3 regions of the Halomonas sp. ISL-56 genome follow, and region 3 is predicted to be linked to each of the others. Evidence: riboswitches for the same ligand, from Rfam matches in the RefSeq annotation. Region 3 holds a riboswitch; each other region holds the start of a gene.
The links. A riboswitch is a leader RNA that binds a small molecule or an ion and turns the genes downstream of it on or off. The one in region 3 is predicted to bind thiamine pyrophosphate.
Positions count from the first base shown of each region.

Region 1: linked by a shared signal. The riboswitch ahead of thiM (hydroxyethylthiazole kinase) and the one ahead of J7J49_RS08070 (sodium:solute symporter family transporter) in region 3 are both predicted to bind thiamine pyrophosphate.
Region 2: linked by a shared signal. The riboswitch ahead of tenA (thiaminase II) and the one ahead of J7J49_RS08070 (sodium:solute symporter family transporter) in region 3 are both predicted to bind thiamine pyrophosphate.

Region 1 is NZ_JAGGRO010000004.1:170,724-175,956, reverse strand. Features, by position in the region: gene J7J49_RS02920 (DODA-type extradiol aromatic ring-opening family dioxygenase) at 1-57, opposite strand, end outside; gene J7J49_RS02915 (DoxX family protein) at 171-605, opposite strand; gene J7J49_RS02910 (LysR family transcriptional regulator) at 684-1,604, opposite strand; gene thiE (thiamine phosphate synthase) at 1,601-2,233, opposite strand; gene thiM (hydroxyethylthiazole kinase) at 2,223-3,032, opposite strand; TPP riboswitch at 3,056-3,154, opposite strand; gene J7J49_RS02895 (hypothetical protein) at 3,209-3,553, opposite strand; gene gloA (lactoylglutathione lyase) at 3,806-4,342, shown strand; gene J7J49_RS02885 (DUF6164 family protein) at 4,352-4,720, shown strand; gene J7J49_RS02880 (cupin domain-containing protein) at 4,717-5,233, opposite strand, start outside.
Region 2 is NZ_JAGGRO010000007.1:17,713-22,945, reverse strand. Features, by position in the region: gene thiC (phosphomethylpyrimidine synthase ThiC) at 1-1,369, opposite strand, end outside; gene tenA (thiaminase II) at 1,402-2,085, opposite strand; TPP riboswitch at 2,176-2,336, opposite strand; gene J7J49_RS05740 (hypothetical protein) at 2,302-2,496, opposite strand; gene J7J49_RS05735 (LysR family transcriptional regulator) at 2,728-3,645, opposite strand; gene J7J49_RS05730 (ABC transporter substrate-binding protein) at 3,883-5,233, shown strand, end outside.
Region 3 is NZ_JAGGRO010000011.1:26,926-32,158, reverse strand. Features, by position in the region: gene J7J49_RS08085 (CoA-acylating methylmalonate-semialdehyde dehydrogenase) at 1-330, shown strand, start outside; gene J7J49_RS08080 (hypothetical protein) at 409-1,101, opposite strand; gene J7J49_RS08075 (peroxidase-related enzyme) at 1,281-1,883, shown strand; TPP riboswitch at 1,998-2,105, shown strand; gene J7J49_RS08070 (sodium:solute symporter family transporter) at 2,095-3,468, shown strand; gene J7J49_RS08065 (diguanylate cyclase domain-containing protein) at 3,549-4,973, shown strand; gene corA (magnesium/cobalt transporter CorA) at 5,011-5,233, shown strand, end outside.

The sequences.
Region 1 (5,233 bases), on a different contig from region 3:
TGTTTTATTAAGCGCCAGCATAGGCGAACCATGGGAAATAAATAGGCTAGGTAACATGCGTCACTCTCCACCGCAGTGCCAGCGCTGGCGGTGAGGCAAGCGCTGGCGATAGGATTAGGTGTTAGGTGTTAGGTGTTAGGTGTTAGGTGTTAGGTGTTAGGTGTTAGGTGTTAGGCGAAGCGGGGGCTTATCACCCAGCGGCCGCTACCCAGCCCCGCTTGCACGATCAGAGCAATTGCCCAGAACACGGGGAATTCCCAACCGCCGCCGGGGTTAGAAAACATCCAACCGTTGCCAAAGTGCACCAAAGCAGCTCCAAGCAGCACCGGCACCAGGGCTAGGCTCACCCAGCGGGTATACACGCCAAGCAGCAGGGCGATACCGCCGCCGACTTCCGCAGCAATGGTCAAGTAGGCCAGAAAGCCTGGTAAACCCAGTGATTCAAAATAGCCGACGGTGCCCGGCAGGGTAAACACAAACACCTTGAGTAAACCGTGGGAAAGGGTCATAACACCCAATGCGATACGCAGTAGCGAGATGGCATGGGTCTGTAGAGAGGGTTGTAGAAAGGGCTGTAGAGAGGAGGAGTGAGTATGTGTGGTCATCGTAGTAGCTTCCAGCGAGTGGTTGATGACGCTACTTTACAGCCGAACAAGATCGGGATAATCAGCGCATTATGCACATCACTGTTGCGATATTGGCGATAATCCAATGTTCTGCTCCCACACCGGCGGATCGCCCCACGCGTCTGTGAGCAGGTCGATAAAGCGCTCCACCTTGGCAGGCAGGTAACGCCGGGCGGGGTAGAGCGCGTGAACATCGAGCCGCACCGGTGGCTCATTGATCAAAATGGGCACTAAACGCCCGCTGGCGATACTCTCCGTGACCAGAAAGCTGGGCTGCTGAGCGATACCTAGGCCCGCTTCTGCGGCGTGGGTGAGCACATCGCCGTTATTGCTTTCCAGCGGGCCACTGACTGCCAATGACTGCGTGTCAATTTGCCAGTCAGCGCTTTGCTGGCCGCTGCGATAGCGTAGGCAGCGGTGCTCAGCGAGGGCTTTAACGCTGCTGGGTTCACCGTAGGTGGCAAGATACTCAGGCGATGCGCAAAACAGCAGACGGCAACGGGTCAAGCGGCGCGCCACCAGGCTTGAGTCTGGAAGGCTGCCGATGCGAATTGCAACGTCGTAACCCTCTTCCAACAGATCAACGCGGCGGTCATTTAGATCCAAGCGCACTTCAAGCGCCGGATGGGTCTGCATAAATTGAGCAACAAGAGGCGCTAGGTAGCGGGTACCAAAACTCATCGGCCCATTAACACGCAGCCGCCCACGCACATCGCTGGTGCCTTGGCCTACTTCGGCGGCGGCTTCATCGAGTGCTAGCAGCACTCCTTGGGCGCGGGCTAAATAGCGCTCCCCGGCTTCCGTGAGATGCAGTCGCCGGGTAGTGCGCTGTATCAGTCGCGCCCCCAATGCCTCTTCCAGTGCCATGACCTGGCGGGATACTCGGGTGCGCGAAATATCCAGCGCTTCAGCAGCGCGGGTATAGCTGCCCAGCTCGGCCACCCGCACAAAAGCGACGATATGCTCTAGCTGGTTCATGGCGCCGTAACGGCTTGAAAAACCTGAAAAGCCCGCGCTGCCTGATAAGGGTTGGGCTGGCCACAAATAGCCGAGATTACCGCCAGGCCGTTGGCTCCCGCGCGCTGCACGCTAATCGCATGGTTGGCTTTCAACCCGCCAATGGCGACGCTGGGCAGCGGGCAGGCCTTGACTAACGATGCCAAGCCGCCAAAGCCGATAGGCTGGGCGTGATCCTGCTTGCTCTCGGTGGCAAACACTGGGCCAATCCCCACATAATCAAGCAGCTCAAACGGAGTGGCTTGCAACTGAGCGATAGTATTGATCGACAGGCCGATAATCGCCTGCTCGCCTAACACTCGGCGCGCTTCCTGAACGGCGGCGTCGCTCTGGCCGACATGCAGGCCATCCGCTTGGCTTTCCAGCGCTACTTGCAAGCGGTCGTTAATGATCAGCGGCACACCGGTGCCCGCCAGCACTGCTTTGAGCCGTTTGGCTTGGGCAATCATGTGTTCATCGCTGGCATGCTTATCACGCAACTGCACGATGGTCACGCCGCCCATTACCGCTTCTTCGACCGTCTGCTCCAAGCCAATATTGCGGCACAGCGTTGCGTCGGTCACTAAATAGAGCGATAGATCAAGCGGCATGAAGGGCCTCCAGCTGGGCATGGGTGGTGAGGTCGTCAGGGGTGAGTTGATACAGCGCATCCAGCAGTGCGACCTGAAAGCTACCAGGCCCCTGGGCGTTGCTGCCGGCACGCTCGCCTGCGACAGCAAAGCAGGCCAGCGCGGCGGTGGTGGCTGCCAAAGGTGCCTCACGATTGGCAGCCACAAAGGCCGTTACCAGCGCGCTTAGCCCACAGCCTAGGGTTGTCACGCGGGGCATCAAAGGGTGCCCTCCATTAATAAGGTAGTGCTGCGTGCCGTCCGTCACCCAGTCGCTTTCACCGGTCATCGCCACAATACAGCCGTGTTGTTGCGCCAGCGCTATCGCTGCGTCGACGGCTTGGCCGGTGGCAGCGGTGGAATCCACGCCGCGGCCTTGGCTGGCTAAGCCGTTCAGGGCAAGGATTTCCGACGCATTGCCGCGAATAACGCTGGGTTTAGACGCAAGCAGCTGCGTGCAGAGCGTTTGGCGATAGCGCGTCGCGCCAACGGCGACGGGGTCTAATACCCAGGGGATCGCGTGTCGATGGGCGGTTGCTGTGGCGGTCAGCATCGCGTCAGCCCAGTGGGAAGAGATCGTGCCGATATTAATGGAAAGCCCTGCAGAAATAGCCGTAAATTCGGCGACTTCTTCTGGCGCATGCAGCATAGCAGGCGATGCACCAGTGGCTAGCAGCAGGTTGGCCGTACTGTTCATGGCCACATAGTTGGTCATGCAGTGAACCAGGGGTGTCACTGCGCGCAGCGTCTCAAGGTGATCGCCAAGCGGGCGTAGGGTCATAGCATCCTCCCGGCAGGGAGGTGGTAAGCGGTACCACGACTCCCTACGCCGGTATTATCCGGTTCAGGTTCAAAGGGTGCGTCTCAGCCCAGCCGTAACGGAGGGCGCCCCTGTCGAAGGCTTACTATCCTTGCCTGAAGTAGCCCTGTAAAGCCCCGGATGCGGACGATGGCCATCTAGCGAAACGAAATACGGGTACCGTAGGTGAGCATCTCGTCAGGTGTTATGGCTTTACCCTCAACCCCAATCATCTCATCGCCGCACTGGTCGGCGAAGGTCAGCACGCCGTGGGTTAGGCCGAGTTGGCCGAGGGTGTCGCGTATCTCACCCGTACCCAGAAAAGTGCTGACATGGCCCTTGTTGTCGCTCAGGTCAGACACGCCGTTAGCGTGATGAAAGCGCACTTTGTAAATACCATCCATGGACTCGACTTCTACAATGGGTGAAAAGCCGTTATGCAGGGCATTGGAAAGTTGCTTTAACGTCAGCTGGTCACCCAGCGTCATATCAATTGCACTCATGGAAAACTCCTAGAGGACGCTGTCAATGAAGAGCGTCGCTTATGTGGCAGGCACCATTTTTGTAAAGCTTGTGAATAATAAGTGTAGGGGTTTTGTTTATGATTGCCAGTGCGCTTATTGGTAGTCTGATGTGACGCTGCCTATGTGCTTGTAGGGGCTGGTATTATGGTGCTAAAGCCCCCATGGTAAGCGGTATGTAAGAGACGATAATCCACATCAACGAATGGTTCACATCAACGATAGGAGAGCGAAATGAGTTTTCAAGGCGAGCAGCATCCCGGCGTCGTCGCCACACCACCCCAAACCCAAGGGTTTCGCTTAAACCACACCATGCTGAGGGTGAAAGACCCTGAGCAAGCGCTGGCGTTCTACTCAAAGGTGTTTGGCATGCAGGTGATGCGGCGGCTGGATTTTGAAGAGATGCAGTTCTCGCTGTATTTCCTGGCCAACGTGGAGCCCAACGACAACGTGCCGGAAGATGCGCAAGCGCGTACTGCCTGGACGTTTAGTCAGAAGGGGCTGTTAGAGTTGACCCATAACTGGGGCACCGAGCATAAGGACGACTTTGCCTACCACGATGGCAACGCCGAACCCCAAGGCTTCGGACATATCTGCTTTAACGTGCCGGATCTAGCGGCGGCCCAAGCGTGGTTTGACCAGCATGATGTCACGTTTGTGAAACGCGCCGATCAGGGCAAGATGAAAGATGTTATCTTCGTTAAAGACCCTGACGGCTACTGGATCGAAGTGATTCAGGCAGACCTGATGGCGGGGAAGGGCGACGCTTGAGGCACACCAATGGCTGAACTACTGTTCCGGCTGCGCCACGTGACCGACGAAGAAGCCATGGAAGTGCGTGACCTGCTCGCCGCCCATGGCTTCGATACCTATGAAACCCAGGCGGGTTTTTTCCGCCTGGGCGTTGATGCTATCTGGCTGCGCAACCCGCACCAGCACGACGCGGCCATCGCCGCGTTAGAAGCCTATCAGGCGGAGCGCCTTGAGCGTGCCCAGCGGGAACATCAGGCAGCGGTTGAGCGGGGCGAGCAAATGACGCTATGGAAACGTTTGGCAGCCCACCCGCTGCAGGTGGTGCTGGTACTGTTAGCGGTGGGCCTGATTGCGGCCCTAACGCTGCTGCCCTTTCTGGGCCTGTCGCGTGCCTAAGCCGTTGGCAGGTGGCCACGCTTGAGGTACATCATCACGCCATCATCGCCGGCGGTTAACGCCGGTGCCGCGCCGCTAGGGTAACGACACCAAGTGCCCGCCGTGTAACTCTGCTCGCTATCACTCAGTGTGCCTTCCAGAATCAAAAACTCCAGGCCGCCGCGCAGGGTGGGGTAGGCAATAGACGTGCCTGCCGACCAGCGTTCCAGACTGGTGCGTTCCTGTTTATAGGTATGCAGCATCTTATAGGCAATGCGCGGGCGCCGGTCTGGCTGCCAGGGCAGTCGGTGGGCAGGCACCGCCAGTTGTAGCGTGTCGTTAGGGTCAAACTGGTGTAGTTTGACAAAGATCAGCGCACCCTCCTCTCCAATCGTTGGCGTATGCCCGGTGCCGATGGGGTTTCTTAGGTAGCTGCCCGCCGCGTAGCGTCCATGCTCATCGGCGAACACGCCCTCCAGTACCAGAATCTCTTCGCCGCCGCCGTGGGTATGCCGCTCAAACTGGGTATTGGGG
Region 2 (5,233 bases), on a different contig from region 3:
CGAGGGTATAGAACGGCGCCTCGTCGCAGTACTCCAACTGCTTATCCATGTTCTCTTTCACCAGATGCATAGGCACATGGCCGGGGCCTTCAATCATCACCTGCACATCGTGCTTCCAAGCAATGTGAGTCAGCTCTCCAAGGGTTTTAAGCTCCGCCATTTGCGCTTCGTCGTTGGCATCGGCCACTGAACCGGGGCGCAGGCCATCGCCGAGGGAGAACGCCACATCGTACTGCTTGCAGATCTCGCAGATCTCCTCGAAGTGGGTGTACAGGAAGCTCTCCTGGTGATGGAACAGGCACCACTTGGCCATGATCGAACCGCCGCGGCTAACAATGCCGGTCACCCGTTTGGCGGTCAGCGGCACATAGCGCAACAGCACGCCCGCGTGAATGGTGAAGTAGTCCACACCCTGTTCGGCCTGCTCAATCAGCGTATCGCGGAACACTTCCCAGGTAAGGTCTTCGGCCACGCCTTTAACCTTTTCCAGCGCCTGATAGATGGGCACCGTGCCAATCGGCACCGGCGAGTTGCGCAGAATCCACTCGCGGGTTTCGTGGATATTCTGCCCGGTGGAGAGATCCATAATGGTATCCGCGCCCCAGCGGATGCCCCAAGTCATCTTATCCACCTCTTCTTCGATAGAAGACGTCACCGCGGAGTTGCCCAGGTTGCCGTTAATCTTGACCAGGAAGTTACGGCCAATAATCATCGGCTCAGATTCTGGGTGGTTGATGTTATTGGGAATAATCGCCCGCCCACGAGCTACCTCATCGCGTACAAACTCTGGCGTGATCTCTTCCGGTAGGCTGGCGCCGAAGCTCTGGCCGGGGTGTTGGTGGCCCAGAATGCGCTCCACCTCCGCCGTACCTAACGCCTGGCGGCGCTGGTTTTCGCGGATGGCAATAAACTCCATTTCCGGGGTGATGATGCCTTGGCGGGCGTAGTAAAGCTGAGTAACGTTTTTCCCAGGCTTGGCCCTTCGTGGAGTACGAGTTAAATCAAAGCGTAGCTGGGCAAGGGTGGGATCGTTGGCGCGACGCTTGCCGTAATCAGAGGTGTGGCCTTCCAGAAACTCAGTGTCGTCGCGCTCTTCGATCCAGGCACGGCGTAGGGCGGGTAAGCCTTTGCGTAAATCGTTGTTAGCCTCTGGGTCGGTGTAGGGGCCTGAGGTGTCGTACACCAGCAGCGGCGGATTCTCTTCATCAATGCCAGTGGTTTTAGTGGGCGACAGTGAAATTTCCCGGAACGGCACGCGGATATCCGGCCGCGAACCTTCGATATACACCTTACGCGAGCCGGGCAGCGGCGCAATGGCGGCGGCATCGACCTGGGCGGTTTCGGATAAAAAGTGGCTCGTTTTGCTCATTACGGTCTCCATACGATTGTTGTTCTACAAGGTTAGTGAGTGAGGTCGGCGTCTATCAGCGCTAAGCCCATCTGCCAGAAGTCGATTTCCAGGCGGGTGGCATCGCGGAAGATCTTGCTCAGTTCGACAAAGCGGGCGGGGGTCACATCGGCAAGGCGGGTGTTGAGCCATTCAAGCTCCGCCTGCATAGCGGCCTGAAACTCCTCGCCTTCGTACATGGCAATCCAGGCATCAAAAGGGTTCTGCGCGCCGCGCAGGGTGGAAGGCTGGGCATTCAACCAGTTGGCGATTTCGCCATAGCCCACCAGGCAGGGGGCCAGCGCCACGTGTAGATCAAGCAGGTCACCGCGGTTGCCGGTATCCAACACATAGCGGGTGTAAGCAAGCGTCGCCCTGGCTTCGGGCAACGCTTCCAGCTCCTGCTCGGAAATCCCCCACTCCTGACAAAAGCCCACATGCAGGCCCAACTCCACATCCACAATGGCTTTTAAGCCTTCATGGGCCTGGCGAAGATCGGCAAGGGTGGGGCTTTTATAGGCCGCCAGCGCGTAGGCGCGGGCGAAGTGAATCAAAAACAGGTAGTCCTGTTTCAGGTAGTGACGAAACGACGCTTCAGGCAGCGTGGCGTTGCCCAACTGACGCACAAAATCGTGCTCAATATAGGCGCGCCAATCTTGCTGGCAGGCGGTGGTGAGATCAGTAAAGCGGTAGCCCATGATGCCTCCGGTGTTAATGATCCGGAGGTAAGGCGGGAGAGATCGAGGAAATGGCGCGGAAGGTGGCGTGCGATCGTGAGAGAGAGCTAGCCATGGCCATCGCTTGATCCCTACGCCGGTACCCGCGCTGCGAACTTATGAAAGCCGCAGCACATTAGCCGGATCAGGTTCAGCGGGACCAGCGCTCGGCAGCAAAAATGCTCGCCCTGCGCCATCTCAGCCGGATTTCACCGGCACCCCGTCAAGCTGTTCGTTGATGGAGTGTAGGAGGCGGGTGGGGGAGATGCAAGGGGACTGTTGTGACCGTGTGACAGCTTTTCCCGTAAGCCTACCCACGGTGATGATGCGTTCTTCGCCGAAGTCCTGGCGATCTTCCAGCATCGAAAGCGTTTTACCAGTAATAGAGGACAAGCGCGTCGTTAAAATCCAGGCCGTGATGTTGCAGGGTGTCTTGCTGTTTGCGCAGGTCGAACTCAATCTCACTGCCTGGGGCCATTGGGAATCTCCTTCTTCTATCAATTATGTACCCCCAATAATTTTTTAAGCAACTGGTTCAGACCGGTGAATTAGGCGGGTTAAGGCTCGAATGCTTCCGCTCCACCACACAAATTGAGGATGATCCCTTTTAAGGGCAATGCGATATCAGGCCGTGACCGCGTCAAAGGGTGATAGCGTAATCTGCCGCGCAGCCTCTTCGTGAATATACGCAGCCAGCGTCCGGGTGGCCTGGCTGCGGGTCTGACAGCGGGGAAAGAACAGCACGTAGGGAATGGTTCTGACCGGATAGAACAGGCGCATTACGGCGCCGGGCCGCAGGCAGGAGCGCGCGACTAGCCCATCCGCCAGCCCCAGGCCAAATCCCCGCCCCGCCAGTTCACAGGTAACCGGGCCATTCGGCGTCTGGTAGCGGATGTCGGGGCGCGCGCCGATCTCATCGAAGCACTGCTGCAACACGTGCCGGACCAGCGTGTTCGTTGCGTTGGACACCAGTGGTTCGCCCACCATATCATGCACCGTCACATGGGGCCGCGCCGCCAGCGGATGATCCGCACTCATCACCACGACCATGGGTACCTGTGCCAGCGGCGCGCAGTCTAGCGCATCCGATTCCAGCGGCAGGGTGGCCACGCCCAGGTCAAAACGTTCGCGTCTGAGTGAGGGGTTGATCTCCAACCGCGTGCGCATGTCGATCCCGACGGTGACTTGCGGATAGTCATCTCTAAGCCGCCGCAGCGGCTCCACAAACAGCGCGTCCAGCGCATAGGGCGCGGCCAGCACGCGTACATGGGTTTTCAGCCCCATGCGCAGGCGGTTCGCGGTTTCCGTCACCTCATCCAGTTCCGTCAGCGCCAGTTCGACTTGCTGGTAGATTAGCCGCGCCTCGTCGGTGGGTTCCAGCCGCCGCACCTTGCGGTCGAAAAGGGGAAAGCCGACCTCTTCCTCCAGCGCGGTGAGCAGGCGGCTGACCTGCGGCTGCGTGCAGTTCATCAGTTCTGCCGCCACATTCAGGCTTCCGCCCTCCATGAAGGCGCGCAGGGCTTCAAGGCCTCGAAGTTTCATTGGTTCCTCCTTAACGGGAAATGCATGAACTGATACACAACACGAAATTGCCCAGGCCCACAAGGATTGCTAGTCTCAAATTATCATAAACGAGCCTTACACTGGCGGCAGCCTGATAGTTCTCAGGCGCCCGCGCTCTTACCCCATCGTCGAAACTGGCGATGCCCTGAACCTTGCCGGTTCAGGGGGACGGGGGGTATGTCACCGGGTGTCGGGGCAAAACAATAGGTACAAAAAATGTTTGCACGTATTGGCCTGACTGGTGCCCTTCTTCTCGCCGTTTCGACCGAGCCGCTCATGGCGGGCAAGGTTGATGACACGTTTACCTGGACCACCGCGAATGAGATCGGGTCTGCCGATATCTATTTCGCCAACCTGCGCGAAACGCTGATTGTCACCTATGCGATGTGTGACAGCCTGATCTACCGCGATCCGCTGACCGATGCCTATGAGCCGCTGCTGGCAACATCATGGGAATGGACGGATGCGACCACCATGGATGTCACGCTGCGGGAAGGCGTAACCTTTCATGATGGCCGGGCCTTTGGCCCCGAAGATGTGGCCTATACACTGAACTTCGTGTCCGACCCCGCGAATGAAAGCCAGACACAGCAGCTGACCAGCTGGATCGACAATGTCGAGGTGACCGGCCCCAATTCAGTACGCATCCACGCAAAGTCACCCACCCCGGCGGCGCTGGAATATATGACCGGCACTATGCCGATTTTTCCGGACGGACATTACGACAACGCCCCCGTGGTGCCCGGTGCCGATGGTGCGCAGCGCCGTGACAACGGTGCAGTGACGCCGGTCTGCACCGGCCCCTATCAGATGACGGAATTCACGCCAGGCGACGGCCTGACGCTGGAAAAGAACGAAGGTTACTTCGCCGACAGCCCCAAGGGTATGCCGCAGATCGGTACCATCGTCTTCCGCACCATTAAGGATCCCGAAACCCAGATCGCCGAACTGGTGACCGGCGGTGTCGACTGGATCTGGGGTGTGCCGACCGAGAATGTCGACATGCTGGCCACCATGGACGGGATCGAGGTTGTCGCCGCGCCGACGCTGCGGATGTCGTTTCTGGAACTGGATGCCGCGGGCCGCAGCGGCGCAGACGCCCCCACGACCGATGTGCGGGTACGTCAGGCCATTGCCCATGCCATCGACCGCGAAGCGATTGTCGAAAACCTGGTGGGTGACGGGGCTCGCGTGCTGCCCTCACTTTGCGCGCCAGCGCAATCGGGTTGCGAAACCGATGTGACTCAATACGATTATGACCCCGAAAAGGCCCGCGCACTGCTGGCCGAAGCAGGTTATGCCGACGGGCTTTCCCTGCCGTTCTGGAGCTACCGCGACCGTCAGTATGCCGAAGTCATTCTGAACTACCTGCGCGAGGTGGGCATCAATGCCGATCTGAACTTCGTGCAATGGGGCGCGCTGCGGCCTGCGCTGGCGGGTGGTGAGGTTGAACTAGGCAACCTGACATGGGGGTCGAACGGGGTGCTCGATGTGTCTGCCTCGACCGGGTATTACTTTGACGGCGGCGAGATGGATTATGCCCGCGATGCGGATGTCACCCGCTGGC
Region 3 (5,233 bases):
GTGGTGAGTGTTGAAACACTTGATGAGGCGATTGCCTTTATTAATGCCAACCCTAACGGCAACGGCACCTCTATCTTTACCAACTCCGGTTGGGTCGCGCGCCGTTTTGAAACCGATATCGACGTTGGTCAAATTGGTATTAACGTGCCGATTCCAGTGCCGGTTGCTTACTTCAGCTTCACTGGTTCAAGGGCTTCAAAGCTAGGCGATTTAGGCCCTAATGGTAAGCAAGCGATTGCTTTCTGGACACAAACAAAAACCGTGACAGCGCGTTGGTTTGAACCAGAAAATGTTTCCAGTGGTATTAACAGCACGATTTCACTGGGCTAAGGAGCGTTTGCTGGGTTAACGAACATTGGCCCTGCAGAAAACAGGGCCAATTGACGGGCGTGTAACGGCTGTCCTGGCTTAGAAATTATCGAATAAAGGCAGGCTTTCTTCGAGTAATTGTTCGATGGGGCCGAGCTGGCTTTCATGTAACACTAAAAGTGATTCTTCATGCATAAACTGAGCCGCTGTTGGAACGAGTAGCGCAAATTCACCCTCTTCAAGATGAAATTCATGTATTTCGCGCATGCCTAATGGCGTCATGCACTGGGAGCAGCGGTAGTTGTCATCTTCACCGTAAATGAGACGGTGGTACATTTTGAACAGCGTGTAGAGGGCTAAACCGCCTTCAAACGCTGGCCATCGTGCTGGGGTATCGCGAATGTCGTTAGTGAGTTCTTGGCCCTCTGCTTTGGCATCTGCAATCGCATCGGCGAGTGGGGCGGCAAGAATGGCGGTCTTGTCGGCAGGTAGCGGTGTGTTCTGCTTCGAGGCTCGTTCAAAATCCTGTACTGCGCGCTTAAAGTCCACCACACCACTGAGAGAGTAGTCGACATGCTGTAGGTCTTCGGGCTCAAAGCCACCGTTTTCCCAGCCATGGATAACGCGGAGTGTCATTTGACCGCGTGTCATTGGGCGGGCCAGCAACATATGTAACATGATACGAATATGCAACTGACGCTCATCGGTATCATTTTCAAACGCTCGATAGGGGTCAGCAAACAGCTCGTTTAGGCGACCGGGGGTATGTTCCTTGGCTTCGTTTTGGTTCATGACAGTGTCCCTTTGAACGAACTGTTTATTAAGAGAGTAGTGCGCGGTTTTTATCACAGATCGATACATCAGTATGGCGAGCAGGTGTGCTGATTAAAAGCGTCTTAATTTAGTTTTTTGTTACTCATCAGCTAACCCTTTTTTACCAGATGTTTAAATTTAACAATAAAGAGGTGAGTATGTCTGCATCATTAAGTCGTTTTAACGTGCCTGAAACATTGGATGATCTGCCGGAAGATATTCGTAGTACCATTTTGGCCGTTCAGGAGAAGGCGGGGTTTGTGCCCAATGTCTTTCTGATGCTGGCCCATCGCCCCGCTGAGTTTCGTGCTTTCTTTGCCTATCACGATGCGTTAATGGAACGCGAATCGGACACGCTCACCAAAGCCGAAAAAGAGATGATTGTGGTCGCTACCAGCGCGCGTAACCGCTGCTTGTATTGTGTGGTCGCTCACGGTGCTCTGGTGCGCATTTACAGTAAAGATCCGCTGCTCGCTGACCAAGTGGCGATCAACCATCGCGTGGCGCCGATTAGTGAGCGCCACAGAGTAATGCTCGATTTTGCTATGCACTGCGCTATCGATGTCGGCGAAATGACCGACGAGTGGCTCACCCGCTTGCTTGACGTTGGTTTTAGCCAAGAGGATTGCTGGGATATAGGTGCCATCTCGGCGTTTTTTGGCCTGTCAAATCGATTAGTTACGCTGGCGGGTACACCGCCGAATGAAGAGTTTTACTTAATGGGACGCGTGCCTCGTTCGGATACGACCACCACACCTTAAACTTTACTAAGTTGTGGTTCTGATTGAGAATAGTTCCTGAATCTGTTTTGACATCGTTCTTAACGACGTTTTTGACACCGTTTTTAACATTGTTCTTAACGGCGTACCTACATTCACTGTCGCCAGGGGAGCCCCTGTTGAAAAGGGCTGAGATGCGCAGCGCGCAGACCCTGGAACCTGATCCGGTTCGTACCGGCGGAGGAAGCGCGACATGCTTTACCTGACGTCAGCCGTGCTTGGCGCGGCGCTGTGCTGCTTTGCTTATTTAGGCCTACGGGCTCGCTGGGTGGACGGCCCACTTGATGACTATGTCACCGCCCGCAACTCGCAAACAGCTTCTACCCTGGGGCTCTCCTTCCTTGCTTCCGGTATGGGCGCATGGATTCTCTTTGCGCCCCCCGAAATAGGCGCCTTTGTCGGCCCACTCGCCCTTGCAGGCTATGCGCTTGGCTCTGCGCTGCCGTTTATCGTCTTAGGGCTGTATGGGCCGAAGATTCGCCGTGCGTTGCCAGAGGGGCGCAGTATCGCCGAGTTTGCTGAGGCGTGCTATGGCCCTGGTGTACGGCGCTGGGTAACGCTGGTCTCCATCGCCTATATGTCTTGCTTTCTAGCCGCTGAGCTCACCGCTATAGGGGCTATCACCGCGCTGCTTTCCGATGTGCCGCCCGCGCTGGTGATTATTGGGGTGGCGCTTACCACGCTGATTTATACTGCGGCGGGCGGGCTGCGTGCCAGCCTTGCCACCGACCGTTGGCAGGCGTGGTTGCTGCTGATATTGCTGTGTGTGGTGGGTGGCATGGCCCTATGGCGGTTGCCCTCCATACCCAGTGAGGCTGCGCTCCCGTCTATTCCTGTATCGAGTGCGCTAAGCGTAGCGTTAACGCTAGTGATCGCGGTCACCGCCGCGAACCTTTTCCACCAAGGCTATTGGCAGCGAGTATGGGCCGCTCAAGATAATCAAAGCTTAGGACGTGGCGCCTGGTTAGGTGGCGCGATGACAGTCCTGGTAGTGATGGTGATTGGCGGTCTTGGCGTGTTGGCAGCAATGAGTGGTGTGCCGCTCGGCGAGCCGCCAATACCGTTCTTTGCCCTGTTAAGCGACGCTCCCGTTTGGCTGACGTTACCTGCCTTGGTGCTGGCGGTGACCTTGGTGGCCTCCAGCGTTGATACACTTCAAAACGGGATTGCTTCACTAGTGGTAGCGCGCAGCGAGCAGCAGGGCGTTTCACTGGTGGCTGCCCGCTGGGTGACGGTAATCGTGATGATCCCAGTGGTAATGATTGCCCTGCAGGGCCTGTCGGTGCTGCGGCTTTTTTTGATTGCTGACTTGCTGTGTGCCGCTATTGTGGTGCCTGTACTGCTTGGCTTATGGCAACGCATGACGCCGATTGCGGCCATTGCGGGGGGCATCGCGGGACTGCTGGGGGCTATTCTCCCGGGTTGGTTGAGCCAAGGTAGCCTGGTAGCTGGGGTCATGGCGGCAAGTTTTCCGGGCAGTATTCCCACCTTGGGGCCATTCCTCGGGGCGTTAATCGCCTCAACGCTCACGAGCTTACTACTCGCGGGTTTAATTAAGAAAAAGTGAGTATAAAGTGAGTATTAAGCAGTAAAGGGCTGATCGCGTTATGCTGGTAGAATAACAGCTACCCCATGGGTGATATGACCATGAGCTATCCCATAGCACCTGACGAAGATGCGCGGTTAGCCGCCCTTTACGAGCTTGAACTGCTAGACAGCCCCGATGAACCTGCTTTTGATCGTGTCACCAGACTGGTGACCAAGCTGCTAAACGTACCTATCTCAACGGTCACGTTAATTGATGCTAAACGCCAATGGCTAAAATCACGTGTCGGCGTTGATACTCGCGAGACTTCTCGTGATGTGGCTTTCTGTGCTTATACAATTATGGGCACAGAGCCACTGATCATAAATGATGCTAGCCAAGACCCACGTTTTGCACACAATCCGTTTGTCACGGCTGTCGACGGTATCCGCTTTTATGCGGGTATTCCGCTTAGTACGACCAAAGGCCTAATGCTAGGCTCACTCTGCGCGATTGATACGAAACCGCGCGCCATTAGTGAGAGTGAGCTAGCGGCCCTGCAAGATTTGGCGGCGATTGTCACTGATGAAATTCATTTGCGTGAGCGGCTAGTATTAGAAAAGAAAAATGCCCAGCTATCCCAGCAAGCACTGAATGAATTACACCACAGTATGGAGTGCCAAATCGAGCGGCGTACCAACGAGCTTAAGCTCGTTATCGAGTCTGCCTATGACGCTTATATCAGTATCGATGCCAAAGACGTGATTTTGGACTGGAACCGAGCGGCCGAAGCTATGTTCGGTTGGCCGCGAAAAAAAGCACTGGCAAGGACGATAACGCAGCTGATTTTCCCCGCCGGATTGCCCTCCAGCAATAACCGTGCTGCCATCATATCTATGGCACGGCGCCAGGATGGCACTGAACTACCTGTTGAGGTTCGGATTAAGGCACTCATGATTGATGGGCGCGAGCGGCGAAGTCTTTTTATTCACGATATAACCGAACGTCAGCAGCTTGAGCGACTTCGCGATCAGCAGGCCCGTGAAGATGTATTAACCAAGTTGCCTAACCGGCGAGCCCTAGATGAACGTTTGCCTGAAGCAATGGCTCGCACACGGCGCAGCCAACAACCGTTAGCCGTTCTGTTTATGGACTTGGATGGTTTTAAGGCGATTAACGACGCTTATGGGCATGCCAAGGGCGACGATCTGCTGCGTGTGATCGCTAAAAAATTAGTCAGCACGATACGTGAAACCGACTACATAGCCCGCTGGGCCGGAGATGAGTTTGTTGTACTACTGGAGGGCAGTGAACCCACGGCAATCGAGCAGTTGGCTAATAAACTAGTCAAGGTGGTGGAAGAGCCGATGATCGCTGGAACGGCGGCGTTAAACGTCAGTGTGAGTATTGGTGTAGCGCTATATCTACCGGCCAGCGCCGAGACAGCCAACGAGCTGCTTAAGCGTGCTGATGTGGCTATGTATGAAGCCAAACGCTCTGGAAAAGCCCAGGTCAGCATTGCCCAGCCGGCTGATAACTCTGGTTAAGGCCGGCAAATAATCAAGGACGACAATTAGGACGATCATGATACGAACTATTCTGACCACGCCTGAAGGCGAGACCCGCGAGGGCGATGAACGCTTAATGGCAGTGTGGCAATCCACGCCAGGCAGCCATATCTGGATCGATATGCAAGGTGAAACCCAGGAGAGTGAACGCGCTATTTTAGAGGCCTTCGAGTTTCATCCGATGGCGATTCAAGATGCCCACAAAGAGCGCCATCCACCAAAAATTGAAGAGTTTGACA